Regions from separate parts of the Cupriavidus sp. C2SS-8b genome, predicted to be linked through region 2. Evidence: predicted binding sites of a transcription regulator. Region 2 holds the regulator's gene; the other holds the start of a gene.

Region 1 (6,967 bases), on a different replicon from region 2:
TGCCCGGCGTCGACTGGCAGCGGCGCAGCCGGGTTTCCGCATCAATTTCTATCGGCAGTGCATCGTTGAGCTGACGGCACGCGCGCGCCAGCACGCTGTCGGGCCGATTGGTATTGCGCAGCAGTTCGGGTACGCCCGCGGCGCCGGTATTCTGCCCGGTGGCAGCGCCCTTGAGCATGCGGGACAGTGCGTCGGCTTCATCGAATACGGGGGCGGGCGCCGGCGCCGTGGCCGAGGCGGGCGTGCGCAGCGGTGTCGGCGCGCTTTGCGCCGGCCCGGGCCGCAGCAGTACAGCCGCGAGAGCGGCTGTGACTAGCGTAGCGGTGAACGGCGTGTGTCGTAGTCTCATGCAGGATAACGTTGCCGGGGCAAGCCTGTCGCCCCTCTCTGCGCGGCCGCCGGTCTGTCGCATGGACAGGGCCAACAGGCCGCATTGTACCCTCCACCCCCATTCGCGTGAAAGCGGCGCCACACGTTAACTCGCGCGCGGCTTCGCAAAACTGCCAGTCAAGCCAATACTGCCAAGATTAGGATATTTGTCGAACCCGACGCTGGCGGGGCATGGCAAGGTGCCGCCAACGTCGGGCGGCAGATGTCACGGGCATCGAATTCTGTCATTCCAGCCAGGTTTGTCATGCTGTGCAACAATTCGCGGTCTGGCGGCTGGCTGGCACGCGCCGCCGCCGGCACGGACCTCCGGAACTCACACTGATGCCTCAATCCTCCAGCAGCCACAAGGCTGCGCGCTTTCCCGCCTGGCTGCTGATCTGTGCTTCGCTGACGGCCATTGCGCCGTTATCGATCGATATGTACCTGCCCAGCTTCCCGGCGCTGTCAGCGGACCTGCACGTGGATATCGGCCAGGTACAGCTGACGCTGGGCACGTTCCTGGTCGGGCTGGCACTCGGGCAGGCATTCTACGGACCGATCAGCGACCGCTTCGGGCGCAAGCCGCCGTTGTACGTCGGCCTGGCCCTGTACGCGCTGGCCGCGGCCGGCTGCGCCATGGCGCGCAGCGTCGAGTCGCTGATGCTCTGGCGTTTCCTGCAGGCGCTGGGCGGCTGCGCCGGCATGGTGATGGCCCGCGCGGTGATCCGCGACCGGCTCGAGGCCCACGAATCGGCCCGGGCCTTCTCGTCGCTGATGCTGGTGATGGGGCTGGCGCCGATCCTGGCGCCGATCATCGGCGGCGCCATCCTGACGACGCTGGGCTGGCGCGCCATCTTCTGGCTGCTGACGCTTGCGGGCGTGCTGATCCTGGCGCTGGTGCACTTCCGCATGGAAGAGTCGCTGCCGCGGGAACGCGCCGCGCCGCTGCATCCCGGTACGGTCGCTGCCAGCTATATCGAGCTGCTGCGCGACCGCGAGTTCCTGGGCTATTCGCTGGCAGCCGGATTCGGACAGGCCGGCATGTTCGCCTATATCGCGGGCTCGCCGTTCGTGCTGATCGAACTCCACGGCATCGACGCCTCGCATTATGGTTTTGTCTTCGGTGCCAATGCGTTCGGGCTGATCGCCATGTCGCAGCTGAATGCGCGCCTGGTGCAAGGGCGCACGCTTGACCAGGTGCTCGGCCGCGCGGTGCTGGCACCCTGCGCCGCGGGCCTGATGCTGGCGGCCGCGGCGCTGGCCGGCGTGCTGGTGCTGCCCGTGCTGCTGGCCGGGTTCTTCGTCTTTATCGGATCGCTGGGCTGCATCACGCCCAATGCGTCGGCGCTGGCGCTGACGCATCAGGGGCATCGCGCCGGCACGGCCTCCGCGCTGATGGGCACGCTGCAGTTTTCGCTCGGCACCGTCGCGGGCGCCGCCGTCAGCCTGTGGCACGATGGCACGGCACTGCCGCTGGCAGTGGTGATGGCCGTGTGCGGTGTCGGTGCGGTAGCGCTGCGCGCCTGGGGAAGCGCGCGGCCTTCCGCGGCGGCGGTAGCCTGAGCGTCAGGCCGCGGCGTTCTTCACGACCACCATCTGCGCCGGCATGAGCGCGGCGTAGCCTGCCTGGCCAAAGCTTTCGCGGATGATGCGATTGGTGTCGAAATACACCTGCCAGTAGTGGTCGTTGTGGCAGTACGGACGTACCGCCAGGACCGGCCCGACCAGCGTGAATTCCAGGATCTCGACGTCGACCGGAGGATCGGCCAGGACGTTCGGAATCGCGCCGATACGCGCCTTGAGCAGCGTCATCGCCGCGGCAGCGTCGGTGCTGCCGGCGAGCTGGGCCTTCAGTTCGACGCGGCGGAACGGGTTGATGCTGAAATTCTGGATGGTGTCCGAGAAGATCTTGTTATTGCCGATCACCGTCAGGACGTTGTCCGGCGTGTCGAGCGTCGTGGCGAACAAGCCGATCTCGCGCACCGTGCCGGTGACCCCGCCGATGGTCACGAAATCCCCGACCTTGAACGGCCGCAGCACGACCAGGAACGCGCCGGCCGCGAAGTTGGCCATCAGGCCCGACCAGGCCATGCCGATGGCCACGCCGGCTGCGGCAATCAATGCCGCGAAGGTCGTGGTCTGGATGCCGAAGTAGCCGAGGATGCCGATCACCAAGACCACATTCAGCGCGACCGTCACGATCGAGCCGACGTAGCGCAGCAGGGTCGGATCCACCTGCTGCTTGCCCAGCCCGCCCTGGACCATGCGCACCACCACGTGGATCAGCCAGCGGCCGATGATCCAGAAGGCCAGCGCGGCAAGGATCTTGACCCCGAACTCCGTGGCATAGGCAATCACCACGATCCTCAACTTCTCCAACGTTGACGCATCCATCGGCATTCCCCTGGTTTGATGGCCGGCAAAGGGCCGGCACGAAACGAAGAACTGCGAAGAACTGGCTGGCAAATCTTGCACGCTGGCGCGTCGGCAAGATGACGGGCACGGCAATTATTGCCATGCCGTCTGGGGAAGTTCAAGAAAAGAATTGTCAGGAACGGCGCCTGCGCGCGCGTTCCTGGCGGCGGGCTTACCAGTTGGTTTCGCGCTCGGGCGTGGCCGAGATGCGGTGCAGCGTCAGGTCGGCGCCGTTGAATTCGGCTTCCGCATCGAGGCGGATGCCGACCAGCTTCCTGAGCGTGCCATAGACGATGGTGCCGCCCGCCAGGGCGATCACGATGCCGAGCAGGGTACCGATGAGCTGCGCACCCAGCGAAACACCGCCGATCCCGCCCAGCGCATGCTGGCCGAAGATGCCGGCCGCAATGCCGCCCCAGGCGCCGCATAGCCCATGCAGCGGCCACACGCCGAGGACATCATCGATGTGCCACTTGTTTTGCGCGAGCGTGAACAGGTGGACGAACAACACACCGGCCACGGCGCCGGTGATCAGCGCGCCGAGCGGATGCATCAGGTCGGAACCCGCGCAGACGGCGACCAGGCCTGCCAGCGGGCCGTTGTAGGCGAAGCCCGGGTCGTTGCGGCCGGCCCACCAGGCGGCCAGCGTGCCGCCGGCCATGGCCATCAATGAATTGATGGCGACCAGCCCGCTGATCTTGTCCACGGTCTGGGCGCTCATGACATTGAAGCCGAACCAGCCCACCGCGAGCACCCATGCGCCGAGCGCCAGGAACGGAATGTTCGACGGCGGGTGCGCGCTGATGCGGCCATCCTTCTGGTAGCGGCCGCGGCGCGCGCCGAGCAGCAGTACTGCGGGCAGGGCGATCCAGCCGCCGACCGCATGGACCACGACCGAGCCGGCGAAATCATGGAACGGGGCGCCGGTCAGGCTGGTGATCCAGTCCTGGATGCCGAAACGATGGTTCCAGGCAATGCCTTCGAAGAACGGGTAGACAAAGCCCACCAGGACAAAGGTCGCGACCAGCTGCGGATTGAAACGCGAACGTTCCGCAATGCCGCCCGAGATAATCGCGGGAATGGCCGCGGCAAAGGTCGCCAGGAAAAAGAACTTGACCAGTTCGTAGCCGCTCTTCTGCGCCAGCGTATCGGCGCCTGCCATGAACTGCACGCCGTAGGCGACGGTATAGCCGACAAAGAAATAGGCAATGGTGGAAACCGCGAAGTCCACCAGGATCTTCACCAGCGCATTGACCTGGTTCTTCTTGCGCACCGTGCCCAATTCCAGGAAAGCGAAGCCGGCGTGCATGGCCAGCACCATGATTGCGCCAAGCAGGATAAACATGGCGTCGGTGCCAGTCTTCCAATTGTCCATAGGTCCCTCATGCTCAAAATGGGAGCATGGGTATGCAAAAACCATTCCAGAACTGGCTGCATACTGGTGCCATTTGCACCGCCATGGTGGAATTCGCACCGAATTCCCGCAGGGGCGGCCCGGGTTTCCAAGGGGGGAGGTGGTGCAGATCGTCGATAAGAAAGGAGCCACATCGCCGGTGCGCGCCAGAATGATGCAGCCCGCTGGCGCTTTTATGAACCTTGACGGTGCATTGCACCATAGCGGTGAATGGTGGGTGCTGCACCGCGATGCCTTGCTAAGCGGCGACAGGGCCGGCACTGTCCGCTTGCGCTCCAGTCCGAAATAACGGAGAGAAAGCGGCCGGAACAGAGGCGGAAATCTCCCGCTAACCGGCCTCAAGCAAGGATTTCCGGGTTTTTTCGTTGCATTGGTGCCACTGGGGATTGCCCAAGGCGCGAAGGGCAGATTAGACTGCGCCGATCGATGCAATGCCTGCTGGCAGATACATCGGTGACGACGACCAACAAGGGAAATCAGCCATGAATAAAGGTGAACTGGTATCGGCCATCGCCGCGGAAGCAGAACTGAGCAACGCCGCAGCCGAGCGTGCGCTCAACGCAGCGCTGGACAGTATCAAGAAGGCAGTGGCAAAGGGTGATTCGGTAACGCTGGTGGGTTTTGGCAGCTTCAGCTCGGGCAAACGCGCCGCACGCACGGGCCGCAACCCGCGCACGGGTGAAACGATCAAGATTCCGGCCGCGAAGACCGTCAAGTTTTCTGCTGGACAAGGTTTCAAGGACGCCGTGAACAAGAAGAAGTAAGCGGTTTGCGTCCGGAGTAGCGAGAGAGCGGCCTGTCGGGCCGCTTTTTTATGGTTCTTCGCCGATCTGCGTGACCGTATAGAAACAAAAAGGGCCAACGCGCCCACCACTGTTATCTTGGAGTTGCGACACAACAAGAATCAGGAAGGTGGAGGTTGGCCCTGCGCGATTGTATGGCCCAGCTCGGCTGCTGGGAAGGCTATCGCCTGCGCGATAGCTGGGAAGAGACCCGTAATGGGCAACGTATTTGCCTCATCCGGCTGGAACCTAAGGGGCGCCGGAGGCGGTGCTGCGATGGCTGTGGTCGAGGCGTTAGCAGTATCCACGATCGGGTAGAGCGACGCGTGCGGGATCTGCCTATGTTCGAGACTCCGGTGGAGTTGGTCGTGCCGCGACTTCGTCTAGCTTGCCGGCAATGTGGCCCGAAGCTGGAACGCCTGGACTGGCTCGCACCCTATGCGCGGGTGACAACGCGGCTAGCCGCCAGCGTAGCGCGACTGTGCAAGGTCATGTCGTTGCGCCATGTCGCTGCCTTCTATCAATTGGCCTGGACTACGGTCAAGCGCATCGACCTGCGTCATCTGGAACGGGAACTGGGGCCGGTCGACCTGAAAGGCGTCACCGTGATCGCGATGGACGAGTTTGCTATCCAGAAGGGCCATCGCTATGCCACGGTCATCGTTGAGCCGTCGAGCAAGCGGGTACTCTGGGTTGGGCGCGGACGCTCGCGAGAGGAAATCCGACCCTTCTTCGAGCTACTTGGCCCCGAAGGCTGCGCCAAGATTCGCGCCGCAGTGATGGACATGAATACCGCCTACGACCTTGAAGTGCAGATGCATTGCCCGCACGCACAGGTCGTCTATGACCTGTTCCATGTGGTGGCCAAGTACGGCCGTGAAGTCATCGATCGCGTTAGGGTGGATGAGGCCAATCGGCTACGCGGCGACAAGGCGGCCCGTAAGGTGGTGAAGTCTTCTCGCTGGTTGCTGTTGCGCAACCGCGAGAACGTTACCCGTGAGGCCGATCAGATCCGGCTTGATGAAATACTGGCGGCCAACCAAGCGCTGATGACCGTCTACGTGCTCAAGGACGATCTCAAGACACTTTGGACATACCGGCATCCCGGCTACGCCCGGCGCTTCTGGCAAGGGTGGTACGAGCGCGCCATGGCCAGCGGCATCGCACCTCTTTGCCTGTTCGCCAAACGCCTCAAGCCTTACCTGCCAGGCATCCTGGCTCATAGCCGCTGGCCGTTGGGAACCAATCTGGTGGAGGGCATCAATAACCGGATCAAGGTCATCAAACGGATGGCCTATGGCTTCCGTGATGACCATTACTTCTTCCTGAAGATCCGGGCGGCCTTCCCCGGAAATCGGTGAAGAACCTTTTTTATTGGCGGCGCGCGTGGCGCTCCGGCCATATCAGGTGGCGAATTGGGCCACATCCGCCCCGTCGCCCCCGAGCGCCGGTTTACGGGTTACACTGCCGCGCCTCGGCCCCCGCAACTTGCACCACCATCATGAACGACCAGTCCCACCAGCTTTCCATGACCGTGCTGATGACGCCGGACATGGCCAATTTCTCCGGCAATGTGCATGGCGGCACCATCCTCAAGTACCTTGACATGGTCGCCTATGCCTGCGCCAGCCGCTACGCCGGCCGGTACGTGGTCACGCTGTCGGTGGACCAGGTGGTGTTCCGCCAGCCCATCCACGTCGGTGAACTGGTGACCTTCCTGGCTGCGGTGAACTTCACCGGGCGCAGCTCCATGGAAATCGGCATCAAGGTGGTGACCGAGAATATCCGCAGCAAGCTGGTGCGCCACACCAACAGCTGCTATTTCACGATGGTGGCGGTCGACGACAACGGCGCCCCCGCCGAGGTGCCGCCGCTGGAGCCGCGCGACGAAGTCGAGCGCCAGCGCTTTGCGGCGGCCCAGCAGCGCCGCGAACTGCGCCAGGAAATGGAAAAGCGCCGCGACGCCATCAAAGTGACCGGGAGCTGA
Region 2 (6,967 bases):
GTCGGGCAGGTGGTCCAGCGATTCGCGGCTGCGGATATCGGTGGCGACGCCAAGGTGCGTATAGCCCTCGCCTGCAAGATAGCGGGCCAGGTCGGGGATGAATTGGGCCGGCAGGTTATCGACGCAATAGTAGCCTGCATCTTCAAGCACGTTCAGTGCGACGGATTTGCCGGAGCCGGAGATGCCGGTGATGAGGATGATGCGCATAGCATCGGAAGCATAGCATCCGGAAGTGGCCACGTCATGACAGCGGCCGCGCTGACAAAAATGGCGAACCGCGCGGTTCGCCATTTTGTCGGGATCGACCGCCGATTACTTCGACAGGCATTCCTTCATGTACGCCTTGTATTCGTCGCCCTTCTTGCCCTTGCCTTCCTTGCTGCACGCTGACATCTTTTCCTGCTGGGTCTTGGTCGGCTGCACGCCCTTGGCCGAGAGGCACTGCTTCATGAAGGCCTTGCGATCGTCGCCCTTCTTGCCGGCAGCCTGATCGTTGCAGTCCTTCATCTTTTGCTGCTGCGCGGTGGGCGCCTTGGCCGACGATGCGGGCATAGCCTTGTCGCCCGGGCCCGGAGCTGCCGGCATGGCGGGGTTTGCGGGAGTGGCGGGCGCAGCGGGGGTAGCCGGCGTAGCGGGCTTGGCGGGCGTAGCAGGTGTTGCAGGCTGTGCCATGACGCCAGTGGCCAGCAGCGGCGTCACCAGCACACACATCGCGATCAGTTTCTTCATGCTTGCTCTCCTGGGTGTGGAAAACTTCATGGCCGCGGTTTGCTGGCTCAAGGCTGGCGCCGCGGCGCCGAACTGGGCTCCATGCCCATTACAGCACAAAACGATGGAAGTCCCCACCCCGTTGACCAATTTGTCAACGGCGATGTAAGCAATTGAAAACGGGCCCCGATGCCTCAGAGCAGCCTGCCTTGCCCGCGCGAGACCGCATCGGCCTGCATCGCGGCGCGCTGCCGATCCATGAAATCGCGCAGCGTATCGATGCCGCGCAGGCGCAGGATGGTGTTGCGCACGGCGGCCTCGACCAGCACGGCGAGGTTTCGGCCGGCCGCCACCTGGATCTTGACCATATGGATCGGCAGGCCCAGCACGTCGAGGTACTGCGAATCGAGCGGCAGGCGTTCGAACTCGCCGTCGTTGCGGCGCACCAGCTGGACCACCAGCTTCATCTTCATCTTCCGCCGTACGGCGGTCTCGCCGAAGATCGTCTTGATATCGAGCAGGCCCAGGCCGCGTACTTCGAGCAGGTTCTGCAGCAGCGGCGGGCAGCGGCCTTCAATGAAATCCGGTCCCAGGCGCACGAAATCCACCGCGTCGTCGGCGACCAGGCCGTGGCCGCGCGAGATCAGTTCCAGGCCGAGTTCGCTCTTGCCCAGGCCCGACTCGCCCATGACCAGCACGCCCATGCCGAGGATGTCGAGGAACACGCCGTGCATGGTCACGCGCGGCGCCGAGATTCGCGACAGGTACAGCCGCAGGTGGTCGATGACCGCCGCCGAGGAGACCGGCGTGGTGAACAGCGGCGTGGAAGAGCGCGTGCAGCGCAGTTCCAGGTCCGGCGGCGGCTCCATGCCGTCGGCCACGACCAGGAACGGCGGCTCGAGCAGGATCAGCTCGCCCATCTGGCGCTTGCGGGTCTCGTCGTCGAGGCGCTGGTAATAGGTGATTTCGGGCTTGCCGAGCACCTGGATCCGGTTCGGGTGAATCAGGTTCAGGTGGCCGACCAGGTCCGCGGCCGAGGTGGCCTCGCGGGCAAACTCCACGTCGAAGGCGCGATCCGCACCCTCCAGGCCAGCCACCCACGAGAGTTTGATGTCGGCTGCGTTGTCGTCGAAGATCGACTGGGAGGTGACGCCGGTGAGTTCCATGCGTGATGACTTTCGGGGCGGGGACTGTGCCGGATTTTACGATGGTCCGGTCTGTTGCCAGCCCAGGGGAGGGATCAGGGATGCCACTGCGTCAGGAGTTCATGGACCGCGTCCGGCGTGGCCAGGGTTGCCAGGCCTTCGCGCATGTCGCGATCCGACAGCAGCTGGGCGATTTCGGAAAGAATCTCGAGATGCTGCTGCGTAGCCTGTTCCGGCACCAGCAGGAAGATCAGCAGCGAGACCGGCTTGCCATCCGGCGATTCGAACGGGATCGGCTCGGCCAGCCGCATGAAGGCCGCCAGCGGTTGCTTCAGTCCCTTGATGCGCCCGTGCGGAATGGCCACGCCCGCGCCCAGGCCGGTCGAACCGAGCGACTCGCGCGCGAACAGGTTGTCGGTCACGGTCGCCCGCGCCACGCCATGGTTGTTCTCGAATAAGAGCCCGGCTTGCTCGAATACACGCTTCTTGCTGGTGACGCTGACGTCGAGGTTGATGTTGCCGGGTGGCAGCAGTTTGGCCAAACGATTCATGGGCGATGCGAGGATTTCAGTTAGCAGGCAGATCGGACTGCTCAGCCCGGAAACGAAGTGGGGCCGGTTTGCGGCCACGCCATGGCTCACCAGGCGTTCGGCCATTATAGAGCAGCGTCTCCCCTGTCCTTGTGCAATGCAGCGCCGGGCCCCTGTATGGCCCGGTCCGTGCTGGTGCCGCCACACCTGGGTACGGTGGCCGCGCCGGAGTCGCCACGCGCGATGTCTTGGAGAGCATACACCGTGCTGCGCCAGTTGCGAACACTTGTGTCCAGGACGCGCGCCAGGTCAGGGCTACAGATGCAAAAAAGCCGCGCTACATGGCGCGGCTTGCTTTTATCAGTCCTGTTTCAATGCCCAGCCTTGCGGCTGGCAGGCTTGATCATTGCTGCTGTAGTTGAGACTCGGCCATCTGGTACTTGACCGCTTCGCGGTCGTGGCCTTGAACGCGGTCCTTATAGCGAAGCACCTGGCGGTCCAGCTTGTCGACAAGTGCGTCGATGGCCGCATACAGGTCTTCGTGATGGGCTTCCACAAAAATGTCCTTGCCCCGAAGGTGCAAATTGATTTCCGCGTACTGACGCCTGTCCTTTTCCTTGTGATTGTCGACTGAGAGTAGCACGCTGACGCCAATGACTTGATCGAAATGCCTGACGATACGCTCCAGCTTCGTTTCCACGTACTCACGCAGCGGCGGCGTGATGTCCAGGTGGTGTCCACTGATCTTGAAGTTCATAGCGCTTCTCCTTCTGAAAGAGCTGCACCAGGCAGGCGGTGCAACTCGGCTACAAAGTCTTGCGGAGATTGACAGCAGGGATCTTCAGGGCTTCGCGATACTTGGCGACGGTACGGCGCGCGACAACGAAGCCTTGTTCACCCAGCAATTCGGCAATTCGGCTGTCGGAAAGAGGACTCCTCGGGTCTTCGGCTCCTATAAGTTGCTTGATCAAGGCGCGGATCGCCGTTGAGGAAGCCGCCCCACCGGTTTCGGTGGAAACGTGGCTGCCAAAAAAGTACTTCAGTTCGAAAGTACCCATCGGCGTTGCCATGTATTTATTGGTCGTCACCCGGGATATGGTTGACTCGTGTAATCCCAGTGTATCGGCAATCTCCCGCAAAACCAAGGGGCGCATCGCGATTTCCCCGTGCGTGAAGAAGTTCTTCTGACGCTCGACAATCGCCTGCGAAACTCGCAGGATCGTGTCGAACCTTTGCTGGATATTCTTGATCAGCCAGCGCGCTTCCTGCAGCTTTTGCTGCAGCCCCGCGGCACCGGATTCTCCCTTGGCGCCACGCAGGATCTGCGCGTACATGTCGTTGATGCGCAGGCGCGGCATCACATCCGGATTGAGCTGCGCGATCCAGCCGCCGCCGCCCTTGCGCACGAATACGTCGGGCACCACGAAGTCCGCTTCAGGGCGGCTGTATGCGTGGCCCGGGTAGGGCGCGAGCGAGCGGATCAGTTCATGCGCGGCCTTGAGCGCTGCTTCATCCACCTGCAGTGCTTTTTTCAGGCGCGTGTAGTCGCGCACGGCAAGCAGTTCGAGATGATGGTTGACGATCGAGAGCGCCAGCTCGCGCTGCGGATGCTGCAGCCGGCGCAGTTGCAAGCTCAGGCATTCGGCGGCATTGCGCGCGCCCACGCCGGGCGGGTCGAAGCTTTGCAGCAGCGTGAGGATCGCCTGCAATTCGTCGACCTCGAATTCGAGTTCCTCGGGCAACTCGGTGCAGATCTCGTCGAGCGACGCGCTCAGGTAGCCATCGTCGTCGAGCGATTCGATCAGGAAGATCGCCAGGCCCTTGTCGCGCGTCGAGATCTTCAGCGGCGCGAGCTGCTCCATCAGGTGTTCGCGCAGGGTGGGTTCGGCGTCGCGCAGCTGCATGGGCGTCTTCTCGTCGTCCTCACCCTGCGGGCGCCGCGCGAAATCGTCCAGGCTCCAGTCGCTGCCGTAATCTTCGCTACCGCTGTCGCTATAGCTCTCATCCTCGCTGGCCGGGCTGCTGGCGTTCGCGTCGCTGTTGCCCTGCGGTTCGGCCGGTGCGGGCGCGGGTGCGCTCTGCAGGTTGACCGAGCCATCGGCCGCCACGCGCAGCGGGCTGTCGATCCAGTCGTTCTCGCGCTCCAGCAGCGGGTTTTCCGTCAAGGCCTGCTCGACTTCCTGCTGCAGCTCAAGCGTAGAAAGTTGCAGCAGCCGGATCGACTGCTGCAGTTGCGGCGTGAGTGCCAGATGCTGGGAGAGACGGAGCTGTAGCGACGGTTTCATGCGACCTATTCTATGCGCATCCAACCGATGTTGGAACGGAAATTGCTATCGCTGATGCTGCCTGATCGTCTCTGCCAAGCGCACCTGCCGCCCCGGCTTCACATGCGGAAGTTTTCGCCCAGGTAGACGCGGCGCACCGACTCGTTGGCGATGATTTCGTCGGGCTGGCCCGATGCGAGTACGGTGCCTTCGCTGATGATGTACGCGTGGTCGCAGATGCCAAGCGTCTCGCGCACGTTGTGGTCGGTGATCAGCACGCCGATATTGCGCGCCTTGAGGAAGCTGACGATGCGCTGGATCTCGCCGACCGCGATCGGGTCCACGCCGGCGAACGGTTCATCGAGCAGGATGAAGCGTGGCGAGGAAGCCAGCGCGCGGGCGATTTCCACGCGGCGGCGCTCGCCGCCCGACAGCGACAGCGCAGGGTTGTTGCGCAGGTGGGCGATCTGCAGGTCGTCGAGCAGCGTATCGAGGCGGCTGTCGATCTCGGCCTTCGGCAGCGGCTTGCCGTTGACCAGCTGCAGCTCCAGCACCGCGCGGATGTTCTCTTCCACATTGAGCTTGCGGAACACCGACGCTTCCTGCGGCAGGTAGGAGAGGCCCATGCGCGCGCGCTCGTGGATGGCCAGGCCGCTGATGTGCTGGCCGTCGAGCACGATATCGCCCTCGTCCAGCGCGACGAGGCCCACGATCATGTAGAACGACGTGGTCTTGCCCGCGCCATTGGGGCCGAGCAGGCCCACCACCTCGCCGCTCTTCACCTCGAGCGATACGTCCTTCACCACCGTGCGCGACCCGTAGCGCTTCTTCAGGTGGCGCACGACCATCGTGCTGCTGTCGGCACGGGCGTCGGGAGCGGCGGAAGCGGGCGTGGGGGCGAGCATTGCGGTATCGGTCATGGTGGCGGTGATGCGTTCGGGCGCGTGATTCAGGGCTTGCTGGACGGCGCGGGTGCCGACTTCAGGTCGAGGGGCGGGCTGGCGGCCGCACCGCTGGCCTCCTGGCGCGGCGAGAGCACGGCGCGCACGCGTCCCGACGGATTGCCGGCCGACGTGTTGTCGCCGCCGCCGGCGGCGGTGTAGAACTCGTTGCGGCTGTCATAGGTCAGGACCGCGCCGCGGATCTCGTCGACCAGCTTGGCCCCCTGCAGCCGCGCCATGCGCGCGTGGCCGATCAGCTTGGACACCTCCTGCTTGCCATCGTATTCGATGCGGTCGCCCCAGCCGTCCATGTACTCGTCCACGCCTTCACGCTTCTGGCGGATATAGGCCTGCTTGCCGCCCTTGGCCGTGGCCACCGCGTACTGGTAGCCCTCGGGGTCGGTGCGGATCTCGGCCGCGTCCGACTTCAGCACCATGGTGCCCTTGGTCAGGACCACGTTGCCGGTCAGCGTGTAGATCTGCTTGACGTCGTCGTAGCTGGCGTTGTCGGCTTCCAGGACCAGCGGCTTGTCCTTGTCCGCGCGTTCGGCATGGGCGCCCAGCGGCGCCAGCGCGGCAATCGCGGTGGCCACGGCCAGCAGCAGCGGGGCGGCGCTCCGGCGGGACAGGGTCGTCAGGGAAGCAATCATGTTGGCAAGGGTCGCAGAAAAGCGGAGGGTCGGGCGCGATGCTCAGGTCCGCGGTGCCGCCCCGTCGGGCGCGGGCGGCTGTTGTTGTCAGGATCCCGGAGTCCGGGTGGGCGCACCGGTGATGATGGTGCCGCGTACGTTGCCCAGCAATTGTACTTCGCGGGTAACGTTGTTGAAGACCAGCCCGTTGGCGGTCATGACCGACGGGCCGCGCGTGAGCTTCACGGCCTTGTCGGTCTTGACGATGTCGTCATTGACCAGGACCTGGAAGTACTCCGACGCGGCCGTCATCAGCGGGTCCTTTGCGGCATCGGCGCCCTTTTGCCGCTCGATGAAGCCGTTGCCGTACAGGTCGATCACCGAGCCTTCGGCATTCATGCGGCCGCGATCGGCGCGCGCGGTGACCGGCGGACGCTCGGGCTGGTAGGCGCGCATGGCGGGACGGGTGAACTCGTAGGTCTGGTCGTCGTCGTAATGGACCATCTTGTCGCCGGTGAAGCGCATCTTGGTGCTGCCGTCCTGCGCGAGTTCGGTGGCCGAGAAACGCTCCATGTAGTAGTCGGGCTCGTGCTTGCGCACGGTCGGCGCCTTGGTGCCTTCCTGCTGCGTATTGACTTGCACCAGCCAGAACGTGCTCCCGGCCACCACGGCCATCAGCAGCAGCGGCAGCAGCCGCAGGACGATCCCGGTGAGGGAGGACAGGAGTGCCTGCATGGTCTCGTTGCGTTC

What was found. The regulator sigma-54, encoded in region 2, starts transcription at its own class of promoters, with help from an activator protein. The targets are predictions, from matches to a motif close to TGGCANGNAANCTGCTTT.
Region 1: a site for sigma-54 is predicted at 4,191-4,208, ahead of ACIGJB_RS23420 (ammonium transporter). Genes of this name have one in related genera too.

What each region holds. Positions count from the first base shown of each region.
Region 1 covers NZ_CP172717.1:1,405,189-1,412,155, reverse strand. The annotation lists gene ACIGJB_RS23435 (hypothetical protein) at 1-349, opposite strand, end outside; gene ACIGJB_RS23430 (Bcr/CflA family multidrug efflux MFS transporter) at 712-1,932, shown strand; gene ACIGJB_RS23425 (mechanosensitive ion channel family protein) at 1,936-2,763, opposite strand; gene ACIGJB_RS23420 (ammonium transporter) at 2,957-4,159, opposite strand; gene ACIGJB_RS23415 (HU family DNA-binding protein) at 4,681-4,962, shown strand; gene ACIGJB_RS23410 (ISL3 family transposase) at 5,136-6,341, shown strand; gene ACIGJB_RS23405 (acyl-CoA thioesterase) at 6,482-6,967, shown strand.
Region 2 covers NZ_CP172716.1:403,188-410,154, forward strand. The annotation lists gene rapZ (RNase adapter RapZ) at 1-207, opposite strand, end outside; gene ACIGJB_RS01865 (PsiF family protein) at 313-729, opposite strand; gene hprK (HPr(Ser) kinase/phosphatase) at 903-1,874, opposite strand; gene ACIGJB_RS01875 (PTS sugar transporter subunit IIA) at 1,949-2,404, opposite strand; gene hpf (ribosome hibernation-promoting factor, HPF/YfiA family) at 2,787-3,140, opposite strand; gene ACIGJB_RS01885 (RNA polymerase factor sigma-54) at 3,190-4,668, opposite strand; gene lptB (LPS export ABC transporter ATP-binding protein) at 4,767-5,567, opposite strand; gene lptA (lipopolysaccharide transport periplasmic protein LptA) at 5,597-6,238, opposite strand; gene lptC (LPS export ABC transporter periplasmic protein LptC) at 6,326-6,952, opposite strand.